Regions from separate parts of the Martelella sp. FOR1707 genome, predicted to be linked through region 1. Evidence: predicted binding sites of a transcription regulator. Region 1 holds the regulator's gene; each other region holds the start of a gene.
The links. Region 1 encodes LexA, which represses DNA repair genes until DNA is damaged. Its sites were predicted from a motif close to TGTTCNNNNTGTGTTCNG; they were not measured.
Positions count from the first base shown of each region.

Region 1 (10,181 bases):
CGGTGGGCTTTTTCTATGGGCCGCCAAGCGATGCCGGTCTTGTGCCCGCGCCGGGGCTCAGTGCAAGGGCGGGTTTTGCGATCGAGCGGATACGCGATGGCATTGCGGGTCGCATTCGTGCGGTGCTTGCGGGTGACACCGGCGCTTTTGCCAATGCGATCATCACCGGCGAGCGCCGGGCGCTGAGCGACGACATGCTCGATGCGCTGCGCAATGCCGGCCTTGCCCATATCATTGCCATTTCCGGTCTGCACATGGCGCTGGCCGCCGGCATCTTCTTCTCCAGCCTCAGGCTGTTACTGGCGCTGTCGCCGCGCGCGGCCGAGGCGATTTCGACGAAGAAGATCGCGGCGGCCGCTGCGATTGCGGCGGCACTGTTCTATCTCTTGATCTCGGGCATGCAGGTGTCCGCCGAACGCGCCTTCATCATGCTGGCGGTGATGCTGGCGGCGGCGATTTTTGACCGTCCGGCGATCAGCCTGCGCAATGTGGCGCTCGCCGCGCTCGTGATCCTGATCGTGACCCCCGCCGAAGTGGTGGGGCCGGGCATGCAGATGTCCTTCGCCGCCACGCTGGCGCTGATCGCGGGCTATGGCGCATGGCAGCGCCGGCCCGCTGACGGGTTTCGCCAAAGTCGCGGGCCGCTCCGCTGGCTCTGGATCGCAGCCTCCGGTATCGTGCTCACCGCGCTGATTGGCGGGCTGTCGACGACGCCGTTCGCCATCCATCATTTTTCCCGTATCGCGGGCTACGGGCTGCTTGGCAATCTGCTCGCCATGCCGGTGGTCACCTTCGTGGTCATGCCGGCCGGGCTTTTATCGCTCATCGCCATGCCGCTCAATCTCCACGCGCCGTTTCTGATCGTCATGGGCTGGGGGCTTGATTGGGTCATGCAGGCCGCGACTTGGGTCGATAGCCTCGGCGGCGCGTTCACCACCGGCCGTGCCCCGAAGGGGTTTCTGCTGCTGTTTCTCGCCGGCTTCCTGCCGCTCGTGTTGTTGCGCACGCGTCTGCGTCTCTTCGGTGTGATTCCGATAGCGGTTTCCTTCGCGCTGATCTCTTGGCCGCCCGAGCCTCCGCCGCCGCAAATCCTGGTGGCTGGCGACGGCGATCTCGTGGCGATCGTCACCGGCGATGTCGCGGCGCTCACCACGAAGCGGCCGCCATCCTTCGTGTTCGAGCAGTGGGAAACGGCGCTCACGCTCGCGGAGACGCTGCCGCCTGTTGAGGAAAGCGTACTGGCGCTGAATGAGGAAGATCGTTTCGCGCGGCTCGAAGCAGCGGATATGGCGAGCGCCGCGCGGGCGCTCAGCGATACGATCACCGAAGCCGGCCGGACGCCCGGCATCTTCCGCTGCAAGAAAGATGCGTGGTGCTATGCGACCATGATGGGCCGCAGGATCATGACGGTCGACCGGCCGGCCTTTGCCGGCCTTGCCTGCGACAATGCCGATATCGTCGTCAGCCGTTACCGCCCCGGATTCCAGACCTGCCGTTCCGGCGCATACCTCGTCACGCCAGCAATGCGTCGCCAGCACGGCGCCTTTCAATTCACGCTGCCGCCGGCCGACCGTCGCGATATGGACGACGGCGACATACGGCGCTCGGTCGCGGAGCCGGGCAGGGTCGGCGAACCCGATCAGCAGGCAGGTAATGCCAATCCGTTGCCGGGAGGCATCGCGGATGCGAAGGCGCAACCGCCCCCGTCAGCCAAACCATCCTGCGGCCCGATGACGATCTCAGTCAGCACATCGGTCAGAGCATTGACCCGCCCGTGGAACAGGCACCGGCTTTATGACTGGCGCTCCGGCGAATATCTGCCGGTCATCTCGGTTCCTGAGACGCTCACCTTCAGTGGTAACGACGGATCAGGCCGACCAGCTTGCCCTGCACCTTGACCTGGTTTGCCGAAAAGATACGGGTCTCGTAGGCCGGATTGGCCGCTTCCAGCGCGATCGAGGCGCCCTTGCGGCGGAACCGCTTCAGCGTCGCCTCCTCGTCATTGACGAGCGCCACGACGATATCGCCGGGCGAGGCGGTGGAGATATTGCGGATGATCACGGTGTCGCCGTCGAAAATCCCGGCCTCGATCATCGAATCGCCCTGCACCTCCAGCGCGTAATGTTCGCCCGCGCCCAGCATTTCCGCCGGCACGGTGATCTGATGGGTATTTTCCTGGATCGCGGAGATCGGCACGCCGGCGGCGATCCGGCCCATGACCGGAATCCCCGCCGAGCCGCCGTCATTGGCGCTGGCCGGCGCCTTCGGCTCTTCCTGCTTCTTGCCGAGAGAGCCCTCGATCACGCTTGGCGAGAAGCCCCGGCGCGGCTGCTGGCCGATCGCGCTGTCCGGCATGCGCAGGATTTCGAGCGCGCGGGCGCGGTTGGGGAGCCGGCGGATGAAGCCGCGTTCCTCCAGCGCGGTGATCAGGCGGTGAATGCCGGATTTCGACGCGAGGTCGAGCGCCTCCTTCATTTCGTCGAAGGACGGCGGAATGCCGGTCTCTTTCATCCGTTCATGAATGAAATACAGCAATTCCTGTTGTTTGCGTGTCAGCATTTCCTGCCCCTGGCCCTTCGAAACAAATCCAGAACGAATATACATGTTCTCACTGTGTTCCGCAAGTGCGCGGAAGCGCTTGCGACGCAGGGGCTGTGCTGCGCGTTCGCGGCCACTGTCCCCGGTCGCGGCGAATCGGCAACCAAGGCCGGGGTTTGGGGCAGCGGTCACTTTTCCCAGGGCTTCCTCCGACGGGGCGCAAGCGGCTTCAGCGGGTGGCGCGCATAGGGCGTCGGCTTTCCGAGTGCTGCGGCGACGACGCGATAGGCGCGGCGATAGTTGAACAGGCCGCCGATGAAGAACAGGACGCTGCCGACCAGATATTGCCACGCCAGGAAACCATCGAGCAGGGTTTCGTCGCGCTCGCTGGCAAGCGTCCAGAGATAGGGGATCGAAGCGACGGCAAAGAGCGCCGAGCCGACCACGAAGGTCAGCGCGGTCAGGTTCATCATCTGCAGGGTGACGAGATCGTCGGCCTGGACGATCTGGATGACGTTGATCACCGCGCCGATCACGAACAAGACGCTGCCGATGATGAAGCACCAAGCGCCGGCCTTGGGAAGGTCGACGGAAGACAGGAAGAAAATACTGCCAACCACGAACAGCACGGTTCCGAAGACATAGGTCCACGCCGCCCAGGCCTCCAGCCTGTCCCACAGCGTTTCCGGGGCGTTGCGCTGCCTAGCGTAAACGAAGACCTCGATCAGGTCATGGCCGGTCACGAGCAGATAGATCAGCGATCCGAAGAAGAATATCCAGGCGCCAAGATCGGCATAGGCCGAGAGCGCCGGAAAGAAGCAGATGCTGCCGAAAATGAAGATCAGCCCACCGGCCTGGTAGGCCATCGCGTTGATCGTCTCCCAGCGGAAATTCTTTCGCTTAGCCGGCGTATCGGCAATCACGTCATGAAGACGCGGTCGATTGACGAACATATGCGGCATGCGGTCCCCCGAGATTGATACGCCTGGCGCTTGGCCGCGTTTTAACGAAGCGGGGAAGGAAAATCAAAACCGGCTGAAAAACAAATGGTGAGAGCGCAGGGGTTCGAACCCTGGACCTACTGATTAAAAGTCAGTTGCTCTACCGGCTGAGCTACGCTCTCCCGAGCCGGATGCCCGGCTGAAAGTGGGCGGAACATAGAAAGGGTCTTATCCAAGGTCAACCCGGAATCTCGCCGCCAAAGCGATAATACGGCGGTTTTCGGCGCGCGGAAAGGTGATTGGATTTGACCGGTCATCTGGTTTAAGACCCGCGGACGCATTCCGCGGCCATTTTCGTCGCCGCGGGAATGGGGCGCGGACATCGCCCGCGCCCGATTTCTTAGGTGTTGGAGCAGGTTTCTTGTCGATTGGCGATATTTCCCTTCTGAGCGCGCTTCTGGCCGGCGCGCTGTCCTTTCTTTCGCCCTGCGTGCTGCCGCTGGTGCCGCCCTATCTCTGCTACATGGCGGGGATCTCGGTCGACCAGTTGAAGGGCGGCGGCGAAGCCAAGCCGGCAAGCCAGTGGGCGGTGCTGCTGCCGGCCTTCTTCTTCACGCTCGGATTCGCGACGATCTTCGTGGCGCTCGGCGCGGGCGCGTCCACCATCGGACAGCTGCTGCGCCAGTATATGGATATTCTGAGCAAGGTCGGCGGCGTGATCATCATTTTGATGGGCCTGCATTTCCTGGGCGTGCTGCGGATTTCGATTCTTTCGCGCGAGGCGCGGTTTCACGGCGGCGGCAAGCCGGCAAGCGTGACAGGCGCCTATATTATGGGGCTCGCCTTCGCCTTCGGCTGGACGCCGTGCATCGGGCCGGTGCTGGGCGCGATTCTCGCCGTGGCCGCCACCAAGGCGACGGTTTCGAACGGAGCGGTTCTGCTGGCGGTCTATTCGCTCGGCCTTGCCGTGCCGTTCTGGATCGCGGCCTATTTCTCCGGCGCCTTCATGCGGTTTCTGACGCGGTTTCGCAAACATCTGGGCGCTGTCGAGAAAATCATGGGCGTGCTGCTGATTCTCACCGGCGTCGCCTTTCTTTTCGGCTTCATTGCCGATATGGCGATCTGGTTTCAGCAGACCTTTCCGGTGCTCTCGCGCATCGGCTAGCTGCCCGCCACCAAGCGACCGGAGCCATGGCCGATATTCTAGCACTGCTTTTCCCGTTCTTCGGGCTGATCGTCATCGGGTTCGGCGCGGCGAAGATCTTTCGCCATCCCGAAGAAGGAACCGCCTGGCTCAATATCTTCATCATCTATGCCGCCCTTCCGGCGCTGTTCTTCAAACTGGTCTCGCGCACGCCGTTCGAGCAACTGACGCGGCTCGATTTCGTGTCGATCGATCTTGCGGCGACCTATTCCGTTTTTCTGTTACTGTTTGCCATCGGCTATCTGTGGAAGAAGAACGGGGTGCGGGAAACGACCATCCAGGCCTTTGCCGGCAGCTATGGCAATATCGGCTATATGGGGCCGGGGCTTGCGCTGCTGGCGCTGGGGGAGGAGGCTGCCGTTCCGGTGGCGCTGATCATCTGCTTCGAAAACGCGGTGCATTTTATCGTCGCGCCGACGGTGATGGCGACGGCCGGCGGCGGGGGAGGGCGTTCGCTGGTGCGCCATATCGTGCTGCGGGCCCTGCTTCACCCGTTTCTGGTGGCAACGGCACTGGGCTTTGCTGTCTCTGCATCCGGGTTCGCCATGCCGCAGGCCTTCAGCCGGCTGGTAGATTATCTTGCCCAGGCGGCAGCGCCCTGCGCGCTGTTTGCCATGGGCGTCACGCTGGCGCTGAGGCCGGTCAGGCGGGTGCCGGCGGAAATCAACTATATCGTGCCGGCAAAACTGATCCTCCACCCGCTGGTGGTCTATCTGTTCATGATGGTCCATGGCGGGTTCGACCCGCTCTGGGTCAAGGCGGCGGTGCTGATGGCTGCGCTTCCGACGGCGACCAACGTCTTCGTCATCGCTCGCCAGTACGGCATCTGGTATGAGCGCGCCTCGGCGACAATCCTGATCTCGACAATCGCATCGGTGGCGACGCTCGGCGTGTTGCTGGCGTTGATCGGAGCCGATGCGATTCCGTTCTAGATTCGGCGTCTAAAGACATCTAAAACAATAACTTATGCCGGTTTTCTGACGTTATCCCGCAAACAGCGCCTTGATGCCGCGCATCGGCTGCACGCCCTCGCGCATGGCGAACTGGCGTAGCGGCGGCACAGCGGAGAGCACGTAGAGCCCGGCCGAGCGTGCGAGCTGCGCCGGCAGGAAATCGGCCAGCAGCGAACGGTTCAGAAGGTCGACGCTTGCCGTCCGGCTCCAGACATCGGACTTGCGCAGGAAATCATAGCGCTCGCCGGTGCGTGACGAGATGGTCGAGCCGTCAATGCCGTCCAGCATGCGCGAAAGCCGCATGATATCGCGCAGGCTGAGGTTCAGCCCCTGCGCGCCGATCGGCGGAAAGGCGTGCGCTGCCTCGCCGACAAGCGCCATCCGGCCCTTGCCGAAACGGTTTGCAACCAGCGAGGAGAGCGGCCATTTCTGCACCGGGCCATTGATTTTCACCGCGCCCAGCAGGAACTGCATGCGCTCCTCGATCGCCGCGGCGATTTCCTCCGGCGGGCGGTCAACCATGGCCTCCGCATCGGCCGTCGCCATGACCCAGACGAGACTGGAACGGTTGGCTTCCGGCAGCGGAACCTGGGTGAAGGGGCCGTTGCGGGTGTGGAACTCGGTCGAGATATCGCCGTGCGGCAGGCCGTGTTCGAAATTCAGAACGACGGCGGACTGTTTATAGCTCCATTGCCGGGTGCCGATATCGGCGCTTTCGCGCACCTTGGACCTGCGGCCATCGGCACCGACGACCAGCGCTGCATTGAGGCTGTCACCCGAGGCGAGCGTTATCGCGACTGCATCCTTGCCGATGTCGATATCGCTTGCGGCCTCGCGGAACTGGGTGATGTTGGCCTCGTTCTCGACGGCTTGCGAAAGCTTTTCGACCAGCACCGTGTTCGGAATATTGTAACCGAAGGCCTCGAGGTCGATCTCGGCGGAGCGGAAGCTGACGGTCGGCGCGCGCAGCAGGCGGCCGGTGCCATCGATAATTCGCATGGTCTTGAGCGGCGCGGCGCCGGGTTTGACGTCCTTCCACAGGCCCAGCCGGTTGATGAAGGCGATGGAGTGGTCCATAAGCGCGGTGGTGCGGTGGTCGCCGCTGCTTTGGGCGGGCGCCACCAGGGCGACATGGCGCCCCCCACGCGCCAGCGACAGCGCCGTAATCATACCGGCAGGTCCGCCGCCGATCACTGCAATTTCATGCTCCGCCATAATCGAGCCTCGTCATTTGTTGTGATACCGATATAATGCGGCAAGGCTGTTTCTGCTGCGAAAAATTCTGGAAAGCCAAGATTTTTTTCGCGCATCGCATCCATCTGGTGCATTCTTGACCGAAATTCGGTAGGCATGCCGGATCGTCCGGCGGAAAAGGCCGGCAACGCACGACGCAGCAAACGGATATCGAATGGGATTGTTCACTCAGCGAAAAGTGCCATATGCGGAAATCAGGGCTTTTTCCGTCCATATCCTGACGGCCTCGGGCTCGTTCCTGGCCTTTCTCGGGGTCGTGGCCGCCGCCGAGGGGCGATTCGTGTCGATGTTCTGGTGGCTCGGGCTGGCGCTGCTTGTCGACGGCATTGACGGGCCGATCGCCCGGCGGCTGAGGGTTTCCGAAGTGCTGCCGAGCTGGTCCGGCGTCATGCTCGACAACATCATCGATTACGTTACCTATGTGCTGCTACCCGCCTTCGCGCTCTATCAATCGCATATGATCGGCGAGCCGCTGTCCTTCGTCGCCGCCGCGCTGATCGTGGTTTCCAGCGCGATCTATTACGCCGACAGCGGGATGAAGACCGGCGAGAACTTCTTCTCGGGCTTTCCGGTGGTCTGGAACATGGTGGTGTTCTCGTTTTTCGTCATTCAGCCGTCCTCGCTGGTCGCGATGGCGATCGTGATCCTGTCGGTGGCGCTCACCTTCGCGCCCGTGCAGTTCCTGCATCCCGTTCGCGTCAAACGCTTGCGCCCCCTCAATCTGAGCGTCTTCGGCATCTGGTGCGCGACCGGGTTCTATGCGCTGATTGCCTCCTTTGACGCGCCGAAACTGATCGAGGCGCTGTTCGTCGCAAGCGGCATCTATCTCTACGTTATCGGCGCGGTGCTGCAGTTCCTGCCCAAGCTCGGCGCGCGGGCTGCGGAAACGCGCGCCGAATTTTGAGCGAAGAATCTGTTTGCGGAGCGGCCAAAACCGTTGCGCATCCACCGGGGTTTGTGCTTCATTTATACGCAGGGCAGGGGAAGTCCTAATTTTTAGTCAATCCATGGCGGGCAGGGCGCGCATGTAGCGCCCGGGTGCAGTGCCGGCGGCCGGAGGGCGGTTTGGACGAAGTAAAGAAACCGGCGGGTCAACCGCTGCTGGCGGTTTCCGGTCTCACGAAGTATTTCGGCACGTTCGCCGCGTGCGATGGAATCGATCTCGAAATCGCCAGGGGTGAAATCCACGCCCTGCTTGGGGAAAATGGCGCGGGCAAATCCACGCTGGTGAAAATGCTTTTCGGCGTGCTGGAACCTTCGGCGGGCCAGATCGTCTGGCAAGGAGAGCCGGTGCGCATCGAAGCGCCGGCCCATGCGCGCAAGCTCGGCATCGGCATGGTTTTCCAGCATTTCTCGCTGTTCGAGGCGCTGACGGTGGCGGAAAACATCGCGCTGTCGCTCGACCCCGGCATTTCGCTGGCCGAGATTTCCGACGAATCGCGTCGGCTTTCCGTGGAATACGGCCTGCCGCTCGACCCGCGCGCCCATGTGGCCGATCTGTCGGTCGGCGAGCGCCAGCGCATCGAGATCGTGCGGGCTCTCCTGCAGAACCCCAGCCTCATCATCCTGGATGAGCCGACCTCGGTGCTGACGCCGCAGGAGGCCGACCGGCTGTTCGAGACGCTCAACAAGCTGAGGGCCGAGGGCCGCTCCGTGCTCTACATCTCCCACCGGCTGGAGGAGGTGCAGCGAATCTGCGACAAGGCCACAGTGCTCCGCCACGGCAAGGTGACCGGCGCCTGCACGCCGCGCGAGGAAACGGCGGCATCGCTGGCGCGCATGATGGTGGGCGGCGAGGTCTCCGAGATCAAGCGGCCCGAGGCCATGACGACGGGGCGCGTGCTGCTTGAGGCCAAGGGGCTGAACGCGCCATCGCGCACGCCCTTTGCCACTGCGCTGAAGGATATCTATCTCGAGGTCAAGGCCGGCGAGGTGCTGGCGATCGCGGGCGTGGCCGGCAACGGCCAGTCGGAGCTTTTCGATGCGCTTTCGGGCGAATATCCGGTGACGGACGGGCAGAGCGTTCTGATCGACGGCAAGCCGGTCGGCGCGAAAGGCATCAATTTTCGCCGCGCGCTGGGGGCCGCCTTCGTCCCGGAGGAACGCCACGGCCACGCCGCCGTCACCAGCATGCCGCTTTCCGAGAATCTGGTGCTAGCCCGCAACGAGGCGGAGGCCGGCACGTTTCTGGCCGGCGGGCCGCTGAAGATGATCCGCCGTGCGGTGGCGCGGGCGCGCACCGGCGATATCTCCAAGGTCATGGATGTTCGCAAGAGTGGCGAGGACCCGGCCGCCGGCTCGCTCTCCGGCGGCAATCTGCAGAAATTCATCGTCGGACGCGAACTGGATCGCAAGCCCAAGGTCATCATCGTCAACCAGCCGACCTGGGGCGTGGATGCGGGCGCTGCCGCCCATATCCGCCAGTCGCTGGTTGATCTTGCCCGCGCGGGATCGGCCGTGCTGGTGATCTCGCAGGATCTCGACGAGATTTTCGAGATTGCGACCCGGATCGCCGTGATTTCCGAGGGCAGGCTGTCCGACAGCTATCCGTCGGAGACGATGACGCTGGAGAAGATCGGCCTGCTGATGGGCGGCGTTCATGGCGAGGAGGCGGCCGATGCGCATTGAACTCGAAAAACGCCCGGGCGCCTCGCGGCTGTTTTCGCTGCTCTCGCCGGTCATCGCCTTCGCGCTGACCGTCGTGTTCGGGGCGATCATGTTTCTGGCGCTCGGCAAGGATCCTCTTGAAGCGCTCTATCAGTTCTTCATCTGGCCCCTGTTCGATGTCTGGTCGCTGCATGAACTGATGATCAAGGCCGCGCCGCTGATCATGATCGCGGTCGGCCTGTCGGTCTGCTACCGCTCCAACATCTGGAATATCGGCGCCGAGGGTCAGTTCACGGTCGGCGCAATCGTCGGCTCGATCGTGCCGGTCTATTTCTATCAGTGGTCGTCGCCGCTGCTTTTGCCGATCATGCTCTTGATGGGCATTGCCGGCGGCGCGCTCTATGCCGGCATCCCCGCGCTTTTGAAGAACTATTTCAATACCAATGAAATCCTGACCTCGCTGATGCTGGTCTATGTCGCCCAGCTTTTCCTGGACTGGCTGGTGCGCGGCGCGTGGCGCAATCCCGAAGGCTTCAATTTCCCGCAGACCCGCGACTTCGTCGACGCGGCGATGCTCCCGGAAATGATGGCCTCCGGTCGCGCGCATTACGGCTTTGCCTTGGCCATCCTGGCAGCGCTTGCAGTGTGGTTCATGATGCGCTTCACGCTGAAGGGTTTCGAGGT
Region 1 is NZ_JBAKFP010000010.1:76,864-87,044, reverse strand. It holds gene V6765_RS22610 (ComEC/Rec2 family competence protein) at 1-1,898, shown strand, start outside; gene lexA (transcriptional repressor LexA) at 1,852-2,559, opposite strand; gene V6765_RS22600 (YrhK family protein) at 2,727-3,500, opposite strand; tRNA gene V6765_RS22595 (tRNA-Lys) at 3,586-3,661, opposite strand; gene V6765_RS22590 (cytochrome c biogenesis CcdA family protein) at 3,901-4,644, shown strand; gene V6765_RS22585 (AEC family transporter) at 4,671-5,615, shown strand; gene V6765_RS22580 (UbiH/UbiF family hydroxylase) at 5,667-6,851, opposite strand; gene pcsA (phosphatidylcholine synthase) at 7,045-7,794, shown strand; gene V6765_RS22570 (ABC transporter ATP-binding protein) at 7,956-9,518, shown strand; gene V6765_RS22565 (ABC transporter permease) at 9,508-10,181, shown strand, end outside.

Region 2 (10,181 bases), on a different contig from region 1:
GGAAACCGGCGAGCTTGTAGAATTCGCGCTCATAGGACGGATCGGTGACGACCGAGGTGCGGCCGGCGGCCAGCACCGAAATCAGGTCGCCATAGCCGGGCTTCTCAAGTCCGTCATTCTTCAGCGCCCAAAGCAGCGTGATCATCTCCGCCGGCGCCGGCTTCAGCAAAGCGGGCATGAACACGTGATAGGCGCCGAACCGCACGCCGTAGCGGCGCAGCGAGGCGCGCGCATCCTGATCCAGCGACTTGACCTCATTGGCGACATCGCGGCGGAACAGCACGCCGTAGGCTTCGACAAGCTGGAAGGCGAGGCCGCGGGCAATGCCTTCGAGATCCTCGGCATTGGCGAGATCGTCGAGCGGCTTCAGCACGGTCTGGATCTGGTGATTGACGTAGCGTTCGATACGGGCTGCGACATGATCGCGCGCCGGACCGGTCAGCTGCTCGTCGGCAAGCAGGATCACGCGCGGGCGCAACACGTTGTCGGAGGCGACAAGCCGGGCCACGGGATCGCCGAGCCAGCGCACGGTGCCCGACGCATCAAGCGCCAGGTCGCCATTGCCGGAGGCATGCAGCCGCGCGGCGCGCGCCTCGAACTCCAGCGCGAGCGCCTTCAGCGCCGCCGCTTCGATCGCCTTGGCATCGGGACCCTCGGCCCCGGACACGGCTTTGAAACGGAAGCCCGCCAGTTCCCCCACATGATGTCCTTCGACAAAGACATCACCATTCACGCTCACTTCAGCTTCAAGCATCGCATTCTCTCTCAGGCGCTTCATCAGCACAGATGTCCTGCGGTCAACGAAGCGTTTCGTCAACCTCTCATGCAGCGCATCTGACAGCCGATCCTCGATTTTCCGTGTCTTTTCCTGCCAGTGTGTCGGATCGGCAAGCCATCCGGGCCGGTTCGAAACATAAGTCCATGTTCTGATCTGGGCAATCCGCGCCGACAGCGTGTCGATTTCGCCATCGATCCGGTCGGCGTGTTTTACCTGCTTTGCCAGAAAATCCTCGTCCACCGTGCCGTGCTGGACAAGGTCCAGATAGAGCGAGGCGATCAGTTCGGCATGCTGGGCGGGGGTGATCCGGCGATAATCCGGCAGCGCGCACGCCTCCCACAAAAGCTCGATGCGGGCGCGGCGATCGGCCTTGCCGGCAACGTCGGGATTGCGCGCCAGAAATTCGAGCGCGCGCTGGTCGACTGCCGGCAGGGCCCGCGTCAGGCCCGGCACGCGCGGTACGTCGTCAAGGCTCGCCTTCAGGCTGTCGAGCGAGGAGAAATCGAGCGCCTTGGAACGCCATTGCAGCACGCGGACGGGATCGAACTGGTGTGATTGCAGCCGTTCCACGAGTTCATCGTCGAATGGCGCGACCCGGCTGGTGACGCCGAACGTGCCGTCGCGCATGTGGCGTCCGGCGCGGCCCGCGATCTGGCCGAGTTCGCCGGGATTGAGGTTGCGGTACTGATGGCCGTCGAACTTGCGGTCCTGGGCGAAGGCGACGTGGTCGACATCGAGATTGAGCCCCATGCCGATCGCGTCGGTCGCCACCAGATATTCGACGTCGCCGTTCTGGTAGAGCTCGACCTGGGCGTTGCGGGTGCGCGGCGAAAGCGCGCCCAGCACCACGGCCGCGCCGCCGCGCTGGCGGCGGATCAGCTCGGCGATCGCATAGACCTCGTCGGTGGAAAAGGCGACGACGGCGGAGCGCCGCGGCAGGCGCGTGATCCGCTTTTGGCCGGCATAGAAAAGCTGCGACAGCCGGGGCCGCTCGACCACGGAAATGCCGGGAAGCAGTTTCTGCAGGATCGGCCGCATGGTCGACGAGCCGAGAAGCAGCGTTTCCTCGCGTCCGCGCAGATGCAGAATGCGGTCGGTGAAGATGTGGCCGCGCTCCATGTCGCTGGCGAGCTGCACCTCGTCGATGGCGACGAAGGCGACATCGGCCTCGCGCGGCATGGCTTCCACGGTGCAGACGCTGAAGCGCGCCTTGGGCGGGGCGATTTTCTCCTCGCCGGTGATCAGCGCGACATTGTTGACGCCGACGCGTTCGACGATGCGGGTATAGACCTCGCGCGCCAGAAGGCGCAGCGGCAGGCCGATGACGCCGGAGGAATGCGCCACCATGCGCTCGATCGCGAAATGGGTCTTGCCGGTATTGGTCGGACCGAGCATCGCGGTAACGCCGCGCCCGCTCAAGATCATTGCTTCAGAATTCAATGTCCGGTCCCGAATGATATGGCCGGGGCCAAAGTCTCGCCCCCGACGGTCTTTGATATCCGCGCGGGCCGGCTCCATCGGCCCGCAGCGGTCGCTCGCCTATAGATGGCCTGCCGATCGCCGACAAGCAAGAGGGCCCTCCGGATTTCGGCTGCGAAAACGCCGTTCCGTTAAGTTTTGGAACAGATGCGAACGAATCACAGACGAATCGCTGACTCTGCTATTTTCCCGATTTGTTCACGGCTAGATATTGCGGAAACGGACTGTGCGCGGTCCACATCTGGATTCGGTTTTTTCGCGGGATGCCGGCGGAGGACCGGATTCGGCCGTCGCGTTAACCATTTGCCTCAACGCGGCAGAAGACCCGCTTGGCGCAGGTCATCGAGACAGGAACGGCTGACGGGGAGGCGGTCGCCGGCGGTGGTTTCGACGAACACCTTGCCGTTCTCGCGCCGGACGGCGGAAACGGCCTTAAGCGCAACCCAATGGGAGCGGTGGATTTGCAGACCCGCTGTCGGCGCGGTCTCCTCGATGGCATCCTTCAACCGGATCAGCAGCATGTGGCGGCCCGCTCCGGTGGTGACCTCGACATAGTGGTCGCTGACGCTGAGCGAGATCAGCGGTCCGCGTTTTTCGACCGGCAGGCGCGTTAGCAGTCGCGGCGGTTCGGGCCTTTGCGGCGTCTCCGCTTCCACCGACTCGTCGCGCGCAAGAAGCTCCATTGCCGCAACGGCGGCGGTGGCGATGATGAAGGCATGGGTCGCGGTCGCGGCAATCGCGGCGGGCGCGAGCGCCGCAAGGCCCTCGACCGCGATCGTGACAGGCAGCACGGCGATGGTGGCGGCAAGGCCCGCGACAAAAACGACGGCCACAAGCGCGTAATGGCGCGGCGTCCGGCGGGCTCTCAGGTGAAACCGCGTCCACTTCGCAAAGAAATGCGCCGCCCAATAGGTCAGAAACGTGGTTGCCGCCCAGAAGGCGAAGCGCCCGGCGAGCGAAAACGCCGATTGCGTATCGAAAGGGCCGGACCAGGCGAGCACGGCGGCGAGGATAAGAAGCAGGCCATGCACCCGCCAATTGGCGAGATCGCGCCGCATCTGGCGAAGCGTGAATTGCAGGCCGCTGTCATTCGCGAAGTTTTCGCGCAGTTCGTTCATTCCCTGTTTTCCCGCTGGCTCGGAATGTTATGGCAGCGGCAGAGGTTATCGTTTCCCGAAGATGAAAGGAACAGCGGACATGTTTATCGACATTATCACCGGCACGCCCCTTTACGTCTGGCTCATCCTGGCGCTGCTCGTCTATCGCGGCGTGAAGCGGCTTTATCCGCGCGATGTTCATCTGCGCGCCTTCGTGATCCTGCCGCTTCTGTTTCTGTTTCTCGCAGGTCACCGGCTGGCTACGCTTGACTACACCCATGCGGTGCTTGTCGGGCTCGTCGGCGGCCTCATTGTCGGCGCGTTGCAGACGGTCATGCTGCGGCCGCAGGATCGGCTTTCCTATGCCGGCGGGAACCGCGCCCATGTCGAGGGCGAATGGCACACGCTGGCGATGGTTCTGGCGCTGTTTGCCGCGCTCTATGCGCAGAATGCCGGCCTCGCCGTAAACCCGGCGCTCGCCAACAACGTGCCGTTCATGCTCGCGGTCAACGCCGTCATCGGCCTTGCCACCGGCTTTTCCACCGCTCGCGCCGCGGCCTATCTGCTCAAGGTAAAGAGGTTCGCAAAAGCCGGTGAAAGTGCTTCGCATTAACTTTCAGGTCAAAGCCGGAACGAATCAGCGACGAATCGCTTACCGGTCGATCTTCCGGTTTTGTTCACCGCTAGATATGGTGCGGGAAGGATTTGTTAACCATATTTTTCAAGCGGTTGGCGCGGGGGACGCGCGCCGCCGTTAACCTTTTCCGCGGCGCCTTCGGAAGATGGGCTGGGAACAAAATTTTGCCCGGCCGCGTTTAGGCTGCGAACATATGACCGGAGAGGGCAATCACATGCTGGGCACCATTCTTCTTATTATTCTGATATTGCTGCTGATCGGCGCGCTGCCGCGGTGGGGTTATTCCACCAACTGGGGCTACGGGCCGTCCGGCGGTCTCGGCCTCGTGCTGCTGATCGTCATAATCCTGCTTCTGGCGGGCTATATCTGACAAAGACTGAAGAACATTGGAGACCTGACATCATGAAGAAGACCGTTATCGCCATCGCATTCATTCTTCCGCTGGCCGCTTGCACCACGCAGGAACGCAACACCGCTGCCGGCGCCGGCATCGGCGCGGGCGTGGGCGCGCTTGCCACCAACAGTGCCGGCGGCGCCGTGGCGGGCGGCCTGATCGGCGGCGGCATCGGCGCTGCAACGGCCAACTGATCGCCAACGCGCCGGTCGGGCGAACCCCGGCCGGCGATCCTTATCGAAAGCGGCGCGCGCCCAGGGCTGTCGCGTCAAGATCGGCTCGCAGCATCCCCCCGCTCGTCGATCCAGGCGTCGCTTTTTGCGACGCCTTTTCTTTTGTGCTCAGGCGCGTTCCACGCACATCGCAACACCCATGCCGCCGCCGATGCAGAGCGTGGCGAGGCCCTTTTTCGCGTCGCGCCGGCGCATTTCGTAAAGCAGCGTGGTCAACACCCGCGCGCCGGACGCGCCAATTGGATGGCCGAGCGCGATCGCCCCGCCATTGACATTAACCTTCTCCGGATCGAGCGCCAGTTCGCGCACCACCGCACAGGCCTGCGCCGCAAACGCCTCGTTGGCCTCGATCAGGTCGAGATCGCCGACCTGCCAGCCGGTCCTCGCCAGCGCCTTTTGCGATGCCGGGATCGGGCCCGTGCCCATCACCTGCGGATCGACGCCGGCGGTCGCCCATGACACGATCCGCGCCAGCGGTGCGATGCCGCGCTTTTCGGCATTGGCCGCATCCATCAGCACCAGCGCCGCCGCGCCGTCATTGATGCCGGAGGCATTGCCGGCGGTCACGCTGCCGCCATCCATGAAGGCCGGGCGCAGGCGCTCAAGCGCGTGCGCGGTCATGCCCTCGCGGATGCCCTCATCCTGATCGACCACCACCTCGGATTTGCGGCCGGCGACCGTGACCGGCACGATCTCGTCGGCGAAGCGGCCTGCTGCGCGGGCGGCCTCGGCGCGGTTTTGCGATCGAGCGGCATAATCGTCCTGCACCGCCCGGCTCAGACCCCAGCGCTCGGCGATGTTTTCCGCCGTCACGCCCATGTGATAGCCATAGAAGGCGTCGACCAGCCCGTCCTTCAGCATGGTGTCGACCATGGCGGCGTCGCCCATGCGCGTTGCGCTGCGAAGATGGGCGCAATGCGGCGACAGCGACATCGATTCCTGTCCGCCCGCCACCACGATCTCGGCATCGCCGGCGATGATCTGCTGCATGCCGAGCGCGACGGCCCGAAGCCCCGATCCGCAGAGCTGGTTGATGACGAGGGCGGTCTTCTCGGCCGGCATGCCGGCGGCCATCGCCGCCTGACGGGCGGGGTTCTGGCCGGCGCCCGCCGTCAGCACCTGGCCGAGGATCGCCTCGTCGACATCAGCCGGCGAAACGCCCGACCGGGCAAGCGCTTCGGCGATCGCCACGGCCCCCAGCTCATGGGCGGGCACGCTGGAAAGCGCGCCGCCCAGAACGCCGATCGGCGTGCGCGCCGCGCCTGCAATAATAATGGCCGAACCGGACATGTTTCTCTCTCCCCATTTCACGATAGCGGCACTGTGCAGAAGCCGGTTTGCGAAGTCAAACGGGCCGCCGCCGCCGCTTTGCCCCGCAGCAAAGACCCCGCCGCCGGCGTCGCTGCATTGCGACAAAATCATTGTACCGGGGCCGGTTTTGAGGTTACATCAGAGCGGGAAGAGGAAACAGATCGCGGGAGGAGGCACAATGCCCGTAAGCGACGGACCGACAATCATCAAGAAATACGCGAACCGCCGGCTCTACAATACCGGCACCAGCAGCTACGTCACGCTGGAAGACCTGGCCGACATGGTGAAAAGAGGAGAGGATTTCACCGTGAAGGACGCCAGGGCCGGCGACGACATCACCCACACCGTACTGACCCAGATCATCTTCGAACAGGAGGCGAAGTCCGATCAGGCGATCCTGCCGGTGTCATTCCTGCGCGAGATCATCGGCTATTACGGCGACCAGATGCAGGCCATGCTGCCGGGCTTTCTCGACAACGCCATGAAGGCATTTTCCGAGCAGCAGACCCATATGCGCGAGCAGATGGACAAGGCGCTCTACGCCAATCCGCTGAAACGCGAATATTACCGCAAGGAAGAGGCCGCGCGTCAGGCGGGCCTCGCCGCGACACGGTATCGCGATGCGGCGGAAGAGGAAGAACTCGAAGGCATGCACAATGCCGCGGCCGGCGACCTCGATGACCTGCGCCGCCAGCTGCGGGTGCTGCAGGACCGTATCGACAATATGTGAGCGAGGCCGGGCGGAAACGCCCGGAATTCGACGCGCAACAGCAAAAAGCCGCCCCACGGGACGGCTTTTTCAATTCAGCGGAAATGCTGCCTGATGGATCAGGCGTTTTCCTTCGGCGTCAGGACCTGGCGGCCGCGATACATGCCGGTCTTCAGATCGATATGATGCGGGCGGCGCAGTTCGCCGGAGTTCTTGTCTTCGACATAGGTCGGAGCCTTGAGAGCGTCTGCAGCACGGCGCATACCGCGCTTGGACGGGGTCGTTTTTCTTTTCGGTACAGCCATTGGACTACTCCACTTGAGGCGCAAGGCTCAATCGACGGCGGGTGAAACCACCGCAAGATCGTCCCTGGAATTCTTGAAATTTGGCGCGCTTATACAGGGCAAACCGGCGTTTGACCAGTCCCCCCGGCATTTTTTTGACTCTTGCGGCAACCGGGACGAAACCGGGCCTCAGACTTCGTCTTCGGGAACCACCCAGCTTTCGGCAAGCGCGCCGTCGCGCCAGCGCTGGAAGGCCGGCACGCTTTTGATGGCATTCATATAGGCGAGCGATGTCGCATTGTCGATGAGTTCATAGACTTCGAAGCGGTTGACCACCGGCGCATACATCGCATCGGCCGCCGAAAAGCTGCCGAACAGGAATGGCCCGCCCGAGGCCTCAAGCGCGTCGGCCCACAGTGTTTCGATGCGCCGGACATCGGCTTTGACGGCGTCATCGATGGCAATCGGCGCGGGCTTGCGCCCGAAATTCATCGGGCAGGCGCCGCGCAGCGCCCTGAAACCGGCATGCATTTCGGCCGAGACCGCGCGCGCCGCCGCCCGCTCCACCCTGTCGACGGGCCAGAGCTGGGCTTCCGGGTAGAGTTCGGCGACATATTCGATGATCGCGAGCGATTCCCAGACCCGGAACTTGCCGTGATGCAGCACCGGCACCTGACCGACCGGCGAGACCTCGCGGAAGCGCGGGTTGCCGGCGGGAAAATCGAACGGGATCAGCACTTCCTTGAACGGAATCCCGGCAGCCTCCATCGCCAGCCATGGCCTGAGCGACCATGAGGAGTATTTCTTGTTGCCGATATAAAGTGTCAAATCGCTCATGCTTCACCCTTCCGTTTGCGCGGGAGTTAAACGCATTTTCCCGCCCGGCGCCAACAACAATGTCGAATGTCAGTCATAAAGGCAGGTGATATAGGCGCCCGAGCGCCCGGCCAGCCGCTCTACGCGGGCGGCAAGGTTCTGCATGTGACGGCTCGGGGCCGCGGCCTGCCGGCCCACCGGATCGGGCAGCGAAACGGCGAGCAGTGCCGCCTGCCGCGCCGTCAGCTCCGAAGCCGAGACGCCGAACTGTTCGCGCGCCGCCGCCTCGATGCCGAAGGTCTCCGGTCCCCATTGCGCGATGTTGAGATAGATCTCCATGATCCGCTTCTTGGGCCAGACGATATCGGCGGAGATCGCCAGCGGCAGTTCCAGCGCCTTGCGGATATAGGAGCGGCTATTCCAGAGGTAGAGGTTCTTCACCGTCTGCATCGGTATCGTGCTCGCCCCACGCACCGCCTTGCCGGCCAGCGCATCCTCGACCACGGCCTTGTACTCGCCCCAGTCGATGCCGTCGTGATTGCAGAACTGCCCGTCCTCCGACATCATCACCGATTGCACCAGCACCGGCGCGATCTCATCGAACGGCACCCACTGCCGGTCGTAACCGGTAAAAAGCCGGGTCATCATCGGCACGGATACGGGGTGCACGAAGGAAGGCCGGTAGAGCGGCAGCAGCAGGTAGGGCAAAAGCACGATCACGATGATGACGATCACGCCATAGCGGATCAGGCGGCGAAACAGCGACCGGTGGGGAGCCTCATCCTCATCGTCTTCCGGCATGTCATCGTCGCGCATCGGTTCTTTAGCTTTCGTGAAATCCGCCCCTTCCATAGCGTGATGCGGGCGCCAAGAAAAGCCGTGGCGCCCGTGCATGGAAGCGCGCGCGAAACCGCTTGAACGCCGCGCCCCCTCGTGCCAAGACATGGCCCCATGTCAGAGACCGAATTCACCACCCGCCTTGAAAGCGCCCGCAAGGACGTCGAAGCCTGCCTCGACCAACTGCTCGGCCCCGAGCCGCTTGACGGCGAAACCGCGCGGCCGGAAACGCTGATGGCGGCGATCCGCCACGGCGTGCTGAACGGCGGCAAACGCTTCCGCCCGTTTCTGGTGATCGAGACCACCCGGCTTCTCGGCGGGCCGGCGGATGCGGCGCTCAGGGTGGCCGCAGCACTTGAATGCATCCACTGCTATTCGCTGATCCATGACGACCTGCCGGCCATGGATGACGACGATCTGCGTCGGGGCCGGCCGACGGTGCACAAGGCCTTCGACGAGGCCGCCGCGATCCTCGCCGGCGACAGCCTGCTGACGCTCGCCTTCGATATCATCGCCGACGATGCGACCGGGCTTGAGCCCGCAGCCCGTCTTGCCCTTGTCAGCGCGCTGTCGCGGGCGTCGGGCATCGGCGGCATGGCGGGCGGCCAGGCGCTTGATCTGGCGGCGGAAAAGACCCCGCCGGACGAGGCCGGAATCGTCACCCTTCAGGCGATGAAGACCGGCGCGCTGATCCGGTTCGCGGCGGAGGCCGGCGCGATCATTGCCGGCGCGGGGATAGACGAGCGTGCCCGGCTTGCCCGGTTCGGCGCGGTGATCGGCCTTGCCTTCCAGCTTGCCGACGACCTTCTCGATCTGAGGGCCGATGCCGAGACCATGGGCAAGGCAACCGGCAAGGATGCCGGGCGCGGCAAGGGCACGCTGGTCTCGCTTAACGGCGATGCCTGGGCGGAACGCCGGCTGACGGAGCTGGTCGAAGAGGCCGAGGCCCTGCTTAGCCCCTTCGGCGCGCGGGCCGCGACGCTGATCGCCGCCGCCCGCTTCGTGGCCTCACGCGAGAACTGAGGTCTGCGCGGAGCGGATGAAGGCTGCGCTCAGTCGTTACCGATGACGCGGTTGCGCCCGGCTTCCTTGGCTTCGTAGAGCCGCTGGTCGGCCTCGGCGATGAAGCGGTCAAGCGTGTCGCCTTCCACGGGAATGGCGGAGTAGTAGCCGATGCTCACCGTCAGCGGCTCGACATTCTCCCCATGCTCTACCGGCCGCGCCTCCACCTTGGCGCGCAGGTTTTCATGAAAAGCGTGGATCTCCTGCGGCCCTCCGGCGATGTGATAGGCAATGAATTCCTCGCCGCCATAGCGCGCCACCAGATCTTCGTCCCTGAGGAAATGGGACCGGAAGATTGCGGCGAGATGTTCAAGGCAGGCATCCCCGAAAACATGACCCAGCCGGTCATTGATCGGCTTGAAATGGTCGACATCGAGCATTGCCAGGGTAAAGCGCTCGCCATCGCGCTGGCACTGTTCGAAGATCTCTTCGGCGCGGGTAATGAAATAGGTGCGGTTATAGAGCCCGGTCAGGCCGTCGGTGATCGAGGTCTGTTGCAGCAGGTCGTTGGCCGTGTTCAGCGCCCTGTTGAGCAGTCTTAATT
Region 2 is NZ_JBAKFP010000005.1:317,829-328,009, forward strand. It holds gene V6765_RS15745 (helicase-related protein) at 1-2,203, opposite strand, end outside; gene V6765_RS15750 (LytTR family DNA-binding domain-containing protein) at 2,566-3,375, opposite strand; gene V6765_RS15755 (DUF6622 family protein) at 3,455-3,967, shown strand; gene V6765_RS15760 (DUF3309 family protein) at 4,206-4,361, shown strand; gene V6765_RS15765 (hypothetical protein) at 4,394-4,579, shown strand; gene V6765_RS15770 (acetyl-CoA C-acetyltransferase) at 4,727-5,908, opposite strand; gene phaR (polyhydroxyalkanoate synthesis repressor PhaR) at 6,108-6,659, shown strand; gene rpmF (50S ribosomal protein L32) at 6,758-6,943, opposite strand; gene V6765_RS15785 (glutathione S-transferase family protein) at 7,112-7,759, opposite strand; gene V6765_RS15790 (biosynthetic peptidoglycan transglycosylase) at 7,829-8,554, opposite strand; gene V6765_RS15795 (polyprenyl synthetase family protein) at 8,690-9,598, shown strand; gene V6765_RS15800 (diguanylate cyclase) at 9,628-10,181, opposite strand, start outside.
Region 2: V6765_RS15745 (helicase-related protein) is a predicted target of LexA. The motif match lies at 2,442-2,459, and genes of this name have one in related genera.

Region 3 (10,181 bases), on a different contig from region 1:
TCCCGCAGGGCCTTGATTGCCCAGAGCGCCTCGCGGCGGGCAAGCCCGAGTGAGGGCCTGAACGCATCGGCCTCGGCGAGTTCCACCAGTGCGGCGGCAGGAATACCGGCGCGACGCCAGAGATCGTCGACCGAAGCAAAGGGCATGTCTTCGCGACAGGAGACCAGCCGGGCGGCCTCGGCGTTGGCCAACCCCTTCACTAGCCGGAGCCCAAGGCGGACGGCCAAACGCCCGTCGTCGCGATCGGTGGGTTCCAGCGTGCAATCCCATCGGCTTGCATTGACGCAGACCGGACGAACCTCGACGCCGTGGTCGCGGGCATCGCGCACGATCTGGGCCGGCGCATAGAACCCCATCGGCTGGGCATTGAGCAATGCGCAGCAAAAGGCATCCGGGTGCCAGCATTTCATCCAGGATGAGGCATAGGCGATCAGCGCGAAACTCGCCGCATGACTCTCCGGAAAACCATAGGAGCCGAAGCCTTCCAATTGCCTAAAGGTACGCTCCGCGAATTCACGCTCATAGCCATTGGCGACCATGCCATCGATCAGTTTGGCGCCGAACTTTGATACCCCGCCGGTGTGCTTGAAGGTTGCCATGGCGCGACGCAGCTGATCGGCCTCCCCGGCGGTGAAACCCGCACAGTCGATGGCAACCCGCATGGCCTGCTCCTGAAACAGCGGCACGCCCAGCGTCTTGCCGAGAACCGCTTCAAGCTCGGGCTTCGGATAGGTCACCTCTTCCTTGCCCTCGCGCCGACGCAGATAGGGATGGACCATGTCGCCCTGGATCGGCCCGGGCCGGACGATCGCGACCTCGATGACAAGATCATAGAAGGTCCGCGGCTTGATGCGCGGCAACATCGCCATCTGCGCGCGGCTTTCGATCTGGAACGTGCCGAGCGTGTCGGCCTTGCGGATCATTGCATAGGTGCGCGGATCCTCGGCCGGTATAGTGGCGAGATCCAGACGGATATCCTTGTGCTCTGCAAGAAGATCAAAGGCGCGGCGCATGCAGGAGAGCATACCGAGCGCCAGCACATCGACCTTCATGAATTTGAGAACGTCGATATCATCCTTGTCCCATTCGATGACCTGCCGGTCTTCCATGGCCGCCGGCTCGATCGGCACCAGTTCGTCGAGCCGGTCGCGGGTCAGGACAAAGCCGCCCGGATGCTGGGAGAGATGGCGTGGCGTGGCGACCAGTTGCCGGGCAAGCTCCAGAGCAAGCCGAAGCCGCCTGTCGCTCATATTAAGGTTCAGTTCCTGCGCGTGCTTCTCCTCGACACCCTCGGACCAGCCCCAGACCTGCGACGACAGCGTCCTGGTCAGGTCTTCGGTCAGCCCGAGCGCCTTGCCGACGTCACGGAGCGCGCCTTTGGCGCGGTAGCGGATGACGGTGGAACAGAGCGCAGATCGATCGCGGCCATAGGCCTGGTAGACCCATTGGATGACTTCCTCCCGCCGTTCGTGCTCGAAATCGACATCGATGTCCGGCGGCTCGCGCCGTTCTTCCGAAACGAAGCGCTCGAACAGGAGATCATTGCGATCCGGATCGACGGAGGTCACGCCGAGGACATAACAGACGGACGAATTGGCAGCGGATCCCCGACCCTGACAAAGAATGTCCCTCGAACGGGCAAAACGAACAATCGCATTCACCGTCAGGAAGTAGGGCGCATAGTCCAGCTTCTCGATCAGCGCCAGCTCATGGTTGAGATTGGAGCGCACCTTCTCTGGCAGACCCTCGGGATAGCGCTCGGCGGCACCTTCCCAGGTGAGCTTTTCCAGTGCCTGCTGCGGCGTCAGATGCGGAAAGAGCTTCTCCTCCGGATACTGATAGGCGAGTTCCGTGAGCGAGAACCTGCACCGGTCCATGATCTCGATCGTGCGGGCAAGCGCTTCCGGATAGCGGTCGAACAGCCGGTGCATCTCTTCTGGCGGCTTCAGATACCGATCGGCAAAACGCTCACGGCGATGACCGAGTTCGTCGATGGTGACATTGTGCCGGATCGCGGTGACGAGATCCTGCATCATCTGCCGGCCGACCGCGTGGAAGAGAACTTCATTCGTGACAGTAGTCGGGACCCGCGTTGCGGCGGCGAGGTTCGACAGCTGCCAGAGGCGGAACTGATCGTTCGGCCGCCGCCGTAACGTCAGCGCCAGATAGGCGCGATCCCCGAAAGCCTCCCGCAGCCGTCGCAGATGCATGGCGCAGTCATCATCGGCGCGATCCGGAACCAGGACGGCAATCAGCCCCTCGCCATAAGCCACGAGATCGGTCCATTCGAGATGGCACTTGCCTTTGCCGGCACGCTTCTTGCCGAGCGACAGCAGGCGGCAAAGCCGCGCATAGGCCGCCCGGTCGGTTGGATAGACGAGGACCGGCTGGCTGTCGGCAAGGTCGAGGCGGCAGCCGACAACCAGCCGGACGCCGGTCTGCCGTGAAGCTTCGTATGCCCGCACGACGCCAGCCAGCGAATTCCGGTCAACGACACCGAGGGCCTCGATGCCGAGGTCTGCGGCGCGAGCGAACAGTTCGTCGCAACTGCTCGCCCCGCGCAGAAACGAGAAATGGGTGGTGACCTGCAGTTCGGCGTAGCGCGGCCCGGTCATCCGAAGATCCCATGGATAAACCAGCGGTGCGAGCCGCTTTCCTCATGCTCGCCGTCGCCGGAGCGAAACAGCCAATAGCGCTCGCCGGTGTCGTCCTCTACCCGGAAATAATCCCGGACGGCGGTGAGTTCGGCATCCCGCTTCCACCATTCGCCGCGAACCCGCTCCGGTCCATCGGCATGACGGATGCGTCGACGTACACCGCGCCAGGTGAACCAGACAGGTGGATGATCCGGGAGAAGCGCCATGGTCTCGACCGGCTCCGGGCGGGGTAAAAGCCGCGGTGGTCGCGGCCAGTCGCCGTCCCATGTGAGGCCTGTTTCCGGTGCCAGCGGGGCAATACGGGCGACCGAGCGTTCAGGCACATCGCTTTGAACGGGCACGAAACGACAGAGCCGGTGATCGCCGACGCGATTGGCAAGGACATCGACCAGATCGGAGACATCGGCTTCGGGTTCCTCGATCAGGGAGGAAATCGTCTGCTTCTCCCGCAAAGGTTCGGCATGGATGGCGACCAGCTCCATGATCTCTATCCCGAAGCCTGGATCGACGGTCTCCAGCCTGTCGCGGAACAAGCGGACAAGGCGTCTGGGATCGCGTACCGGCTGCGCTGTGCCGACGCGGATGAACTGCATGGTGCTATCGACGCGGTGGAACAGAAGATCCAGCCGCCGGGCGCCAAGGCCGCGCTTTTCGAGTTCAAGACAGAGGGCGTCTGCGAGTTTCCCGATATAGCGGGCGATGGTTTCAGGCGCGCCGATCGGTTCGGCGAAGGCCTTGAGCACCTCGACCAGCTCCGGCGAGCGGATCGGATCGACCGGTTCGGCGATCCGGCCAAGCGCCTGGTCTAGCCGCCGGACGACTTCCGGGCCGAAGCGCAGGGTCAGCGGCGCGCGCGGCTGATCCAGCAGCTCGCCGATAGTCTCGAAACCGAGTGTGTGCAGGTCGGACACCGTACCGGGATCGAGCCTGAGTGCTGAAAGCGGCAAGGTTCGCAGCATCGCCTCGGTTTCTCCCGGTGGAATGACGATCGCGGGTCGTGCCAGAAACCGGGCAGCAGCATGCGCGGCGCCCCAAGTGTCTGCGACCGCAGCGCGCGCCTCGACGGCTGCCGCTGCGAAACGCCTGATCATGTCGGCAAGCATGGCGTCTTCTCCGCCATGCAGGTGGTCGGCGCCGGTCGTATCGATGACCAGGCCATCCGGCGGATCGGCCATCACCACCGGCGAAACCCGCTGAAGCGCCCAGAGCGCCAGCTTGTTCAATCCGTCGGTTTCGGCCCTGGGATCGGAATCGGCAATCACAAGCCCCGGCACAAGGGCTTGCGCCTTGGTGACGGCCATGCCGATACGCACGCCAAGCCGTTCGGCATTGGCATCGAGGGCCGTGATCAGCCGGCGGCGACCGATGCGGCCGGCCATGACGAGCGGCGCATCAGCGGGTGGCGATGCGTCGCCCGACTTCCTTCTGAGGCGATCCGTCGGCCACCTCGGAAGGAAGAGCGAGACGACCCGTGTCATCACATGCCTCCAGTTCAAAATCGGCACTTTCGCCGGCACGACATCGGATGAGTTCGACCAGCCAGCGTGCACGGCCAAGGCCGGGAACGGGCAGGGGCCGCGAGGGCAGAACGGAGACCCGCCAGCGGGTGACGCTCGCCGTCGGCTGCCCGAAGTCGCCGGCCTCGGTCTGCCGTCGCCAGCGGCGCAGCGCCAGGCCGATGGTGTTGGAGTTCTCGGCCGCCAGCTGAAGACGGCGGGAGGCCGTCATCGAGAGACGCGCGGTCTCTCCAATAACCGCACCGAGCCCGCCATGGCGAAGCCCTTCCTCGAAACAGGCAAGCAGCGCCTTCTCGTCGCCGGCCTCGACATGAATCACGCGATCGGGCAAAAGCCCGGCCTGGGCGATGGCTGGTGCAAAGAGATCGGGACGTGTGACCACCCACAACACCTTGCCTCGTGTGCGTGCGGCAATGCCCGCCACGAACAACGCAGCTGCCGCTCCATCGACCGCGCCATTGCCGCCGCCGGCTACCTCATGCAGACAGCCGAGCGCCAGTCCGCCGCCCGGCAGCCGGCGATCGATCTCCTTCAGACCGAAGGGCAGGACCGAGCGCGAACGTCCGCCCGGACCTTCAAGATGCGCGATGCGCTCACGAAGCTCTGCGATGGCTGGACTGGCGGCATTGTTCGGCATGATGTCGGACGGTCTCCTTCAGGACTTTGCAACGGCGGAATTCTCCGATATGTTCCTTATTTGTTCTTTCTCGGGTTTTGAGTCAATCGGCCTCATGGACGGGCCCTGTGGACGGCGACCGGGGAAGAACACCGATGCGCATGGCGTGCATCGTTGAATCACAAGGGGTTTAGGGCAGGGCGATATGAGCGCGGCGCATCTCGAAAAATTGAACGACAACCAGCGGGCCGCGGTTCTGCATGGCACGAATTTGCCCGATGGCGCCATCGCGGGACCGCTGCTGATCATTGCGGGCGCGGGATCCGGCAAGACCAACACGCTTGCCCATCGCGTGGCTCAGCTCGTTATCACCGGAGCCGATCCGCGCCGGATCCTGCTGATGACCTTTTCCCGGCGCGCCGCCGCCGAAATGGGAAAGCGTGTCGAGCGGATCTGCGCGAAGGCGCTTGGAGACAGGGCCGGGATCATGGCCGACGGGCTTGCCTGGTCCGGCACCTTTCACGGGATCGGCGCCCGGCTCTTGAGGGAATATGCAATCGAGCTTGGTCTCGATCCACAGTTCACCATCCATGACCGCGAGGATTCGGCCGATCTGATGAACCTCGCCCGCCATGAGCTCGGCTTCTCCAAGACCGAGAACCGGTTTCCGGCCAAGGGCACCTGCCTTTCGATCTATTCGCGCACCGTCAATGCCGAGGCGCCGCTCTCGGAAATCCTGAGGGCGAACTTTCCTTGGTGTGCCGCCTGGGAAAAGGAACTGAAGGAATTGTTCGCGGCCTATGTCGAGGCCAAGCAGGTCCAGAACGTCCTCGATTATGATGATCTTCTGCTCTATTGGGCGCAGACCATGGGCGATCCGGCGCTTTCCGCCGAGATCGGCGGGCGCTGGGATCATGTTCTCGTCGACGAATATCAGGACACCAATCGCCTGCAGTCCTCGATCCTGATGGCGCTCAAACTTGGCGGGCGCGGGCTGACGGTTGTCGGTGACGATGCGCAGTCAATCTATTCGTTCCGGGCGGCCACGGTTCGCAACATCCTCGACTTTCCGAATGAATTCTCGCCGAAGGCCGACGTGATCACGCTCGACCGCAATTACCGGTCGACGCAGCCGATCCTCGCCGCGGCCAATGGTGTCATCGGCCTAGCCCAGGAGCGCTACACAAAGGATCTCTGGACCGACCGCGTCTCAACCGAAAAGCCGCGGCTGATGACGGTTCTCGACGAGGGCGATCAGGCCCGGTTCATTGCCGACGAGGTGCTCGACAATCGCGAGGGTGGCATGCGGCTGAAGGATCAGGCCGTGCTGTTTCGGGCAAGCCATCACAGCGGCCCGCTGGAGGTGGAACTCACCCGCCGCAACATTCCCTTCGTGAAGTTCGGTGGCCTGAAATTCCTCGATTCCGCCCATGTGAAAGACATGCTCGCAGCACTCCGGTTTGCCCAGAACATGCGCGATCGCGTGGCGGGCTTCCGGCTGATGCAACTCTTGCCAGGTGTGGGGCCGGCCTCGGCGCAAACTGCGCTGGATGCGATTGCGGAAACCGCCGATCCGATAGAGACACTGGCGGCCCTTCCTGCGCCGGCACGAGCAGTAGCCGACTGGCCGGGTCTTGTGTCCTTGGTAACGGACCTCCGCCAGTCAAACATGGGCTGGCCCGCCGAACTCGGCCGGATCCGGGCATGGTATGAGCCGTATCTGGAGCGCATCCATGAAGACTTCGAGATGCGCCGTGCCGATCTGCTCCAGCTTGAAGACATTGCCGCTGGTTATCCGTCGCGGGAACGGTTCCTGACCGAGTTGACGCTCGACCCACCGGACGCCACCTCCGGCCAGGCCGGTGTGCCGCTGCTCGATGAGGACTATCTGATCCTCTCGACCATCCATTCGGCCAAAGGGCAGGAGTGGCGCTCGGTCTTTGTTCTCAATGCCGTCGACGGTTGCATTCCCTCCGATCTCGGCGTCGGCACGACCGACGATATCGAGGAAGAGCGGCGCCTGCTTTACGTGGCCATGACGCGGGCACGGGACAGCCTGAACCTTGTCGTTCCCCAGCGCTTCTTTACCCATGGACAGTCCTCGACCGGCGACAGGCATGTCTATGCCTCGCGAACCCGGTTCATTCCCGCTATGTTGTTGCAGCATTTTGAGAACAGGACATGGCCGGTAGCGAAACCGGGCCAACAGAACAACCCGGGTTCGCGCCAGGTGCGTCTCGATGTCGGCGCTCGCATGCGTGGGATGTGGCGCTGAGGGAGGACAAGGACTTGTGCAATCTCTATAATCTGACGACGACACGGGATGCCGTCGTCGAGTTTACGAAGGCGATGAGCGACAAGGCCGGATGGAACGAGCCGTCGCTCAATGTCTATCCCAACACGCTGGCGCCGATCGTTCGCGTCGATGGCGGTGGCAATCGGGAAATTGTCAGTGCCACCTGGGGCATGCCGACGCCGCCGGCCTTCGTCAAAGGCAAGGCCGATCGCGGGGTCACCAATATCCGCAATGTCGGCTCTCCGCATTGGCGGCGCTGGCTTGGGCCGACAAGCCGCTGTGTCGTGCCGTTCACCTCGTTTGCTGAACCTGACCCTGCGAGCAAGGTGGAGGGCCGACGCGTGCCGAATGCCTGGTTTGCTCAGGACCCGGACCGACCCCTGATGTTCTTCGCCGGTTTCTGGACGCCGTGGAAGGGCGTGCGGAAGGTCCGGGATGGTGAACAGGAATATGAACTGTTCGGATTCCTGACGACAACGCCGAACGAGATCGTCAAACCTATTCATGAGAAAGCAATGCCGGCGATCCTGACGACACCGGAGGAGGTCGATCTCTGGCTCACCGGGGAATGGGCCGATGTGAAACACCTTCAGCGGCCGCTGCCCGGCAACATGCTGGTCGTGGTCGCCCCTCCTGAAAACCCCGAAGACGATTGACGTCGTCACCGATCACACTCTTGAGATGGTCATGGCCGCGCCGGATGAACTGACAGCTTTGGAAAGAGACCACGAGGTCGAAACGGATGGCGCCGCCCCGGTCATCCGCAAGATCATCCATGTCGACATGGACGCCTTCTATGCCTCAGTCGAACAGCGCGACAATCCCGAACTGCGCGGCAAGCCGGTTGCCGTCGGCGGGTCGGCGGCCAGAGGTGTGGTGGCTGCTGCCAGCTATGAGGCGCGGGCGTTTGGCGTGCGATCGGCCTTGCCGTCGGTGACCGCGAAACGGCGGTGTCCCGATCTGGTCTTCGTGAAGCCGCGGTTTGATATCTACCGGACGGTCTCGGCGCAAATCCATCAGATATTTGCCGAGCATACAGACCTGATCGAGCCGCTTTCGCTCGATGAGGCCTATCTTGATGTGACCGAAAACAAGCAGGGTATCGCGTTTGCAACCGAGATCGCGACGATCGTCCGCGCCCGCATCAAGGAGGTGACCGGACTCAATGCGTCTGCCGGGATCTCCTACTGCAAGTTCCTCGCAAAGATAGCGAGCGACCTGAACAAACCGAACGGCCAGGCCGTGATCACACCGAAGATGGGACCGGCATTTGTTGCTGATCTCGCCGTCAAGAAATTCCACGGCGTCGGGCCAGCGACGGCCGAGAAGATGCAACGGCTCGGGATTGCGACCGGCTCCGACTTGCGCGAGAAATCGCTTGCCTTCCTGCGTGATAATTTCGGCAAGTCGGGGGGATGGTACTACCGGATCTCCCGCGGGATCGATGAGCGGCCGGTTCAGCCCGATCGGCCGCGCAAATCGATTGGTGCGGAAGACACATATGCTGCCGATATTTTCGAGCTGGAGGCTGCGAAAGCGGAGTTGATCCCACTTGCCGAGAAGGTCTGGCGCCATGCTGAGAACAAGTGGATCAGCGGGCGGACGGTGACGCTGAAGGTGAAGTACGCGGACTTCCAGCAGATTACGCGGAGCCGCACACTTGGGCAGAATATGCGAAGTGCAAGCGAGATTGGCGAGATTGCCGGCGTGATGCTGACCGAGTTGTTTCCAGTTCAGAAGGGTATCCGCCTGCTCGGGATTACCCTTTCCTCATTGGGAGAGAGCTCTAATGGGGTACGAGAGCCTCAGATGAGTCTGCTGTGATCCCCACGCCGATGGGAAAGACATATACTCGGCAGATCGACAGAAGTTGGAGAACACTTGGGACGATGTGAGCGGCAGTAAAGGGGCCGAAAGCCGAATGGCGGATTTGATATCAGATCATGAGCTAAGCGGAAATTCACGCCTCATGGTCTAGCAACCTTTTGGGCATTTGGCACTGTCGGGACGACGCCGGCGAGTTGCTAGGCACGCGCTACGACCGATGCCTGATCGCTTCCAAAAACTTAGCAAAGGCAGGCGATGCCAGCCGTCGGTGGGGGTAATAGAGGTGGTAACCTTGAATACTCGGACACCAATCGCTCAAGACTACTTGCAATCGACCTGCATAGATATAGGGCTGCGCGATGTCTTCTGGGACGTAGGCCAATCCTGTCCCATCGACAGCGGCATGAAGAATTGGAAAGATGCTGTCGAAAATGGCTTGTCCTGTGACACGCACTTCGATCTCGTGCCCGTTCTTTTCGAATTCCCAGGCATAAAGGCCACCCGCCGATGCCAGACGCAAGTTTATGCATTGGTGATTGGTCAAATCGCTGGGATGTTCTGGCGGCGACCTACGCGCGAAATATTCAGGCGTTCCAACGACTACAAAACGCCAATCCGGGCCAATACGGACTGCAATCATATCCTTGCTGATCGATTCACCCAGCCTGACGCCTGCGTCGAAATGTTCGCCGACTATGTCGATGAACCCGTCATTGATGGAAACTTCGACATGGATGTCAGGAAATTCAGATAGAAACTTTGCCAGTTTAGGCCGCAAAAGCATTTCCGTGGCATGGATTGCGGAACTGATTCGTATCATACCGGATGGCTTGTCGCGCAACTCGCTCAACGCTTCGATTTCAAATCTGATTTGATCGAAATGTCCCGCCACGGACTGATACAATCGGTCACCCGCCTCAGTTGTCGAAACGCTCCGTGTCGTGCGCGTGAGAAGCCGAAGGCCAAGTCTGTCTTCCAACCCGCGGATTGTGTGGCTGAGTGCGGACGGAGAGACGCCGAGCTTGGCGGCAGCCTTGGTGAAGCTGCTGTCCTTAGCAACTGCTATGAACGCTCTCAGTTCAGCGAACTCATCGCGCGCCATTATTGAATCTCACTCAATAGTTCATGCCATTTATAGCACCTAATCGAATAGCGCGTTCTTGCTTATCTTGCCAGCACACAAAGCAGTGAAGAAAGGACGCATCCAATGGAAATCATTCGTGCAAAGACCCGCACGACCGGTCCCGGCCCGAGCGATTGGTTCACTG
Region 3 is NZ_JBAKFP010000011.1:36,551-46,731, reverse strand. It holds gene V6765_RS23370 (error-prone DNA polymerase) at 1-2,615, opposite strand, end outside; gene V6765_RS23365 (Y-family DNA polymerase) at 2,612-4,135, opposite strand; gene V6765_RS23360 (ImuA family protein) at 4,050-4,811, opposite strand; gene V6765_RS23355 (ATP-dependent helicase) at 4,996-7,065, shown strand; gene V6765_RS23350 (SOS response-associated peptidase) at 7,080-7,742, shown strand; gene dinB (DNA polymerase IV) at 7,870-8,910, shown strand; gene V6765_RS23340 (LysR family transcriptional regulator) at 9,122-10,015, opposite strand; gene V6765_RS23335 ((R)-mandelonitrile lyase) at 10,121-10,181, shown strand, end outside.
Region 3: V6765_RS23360 (ImuA family protein) is a predicted target of LexA. The motif match lies at 4,862-4,879, and genes of this name have one in related genera.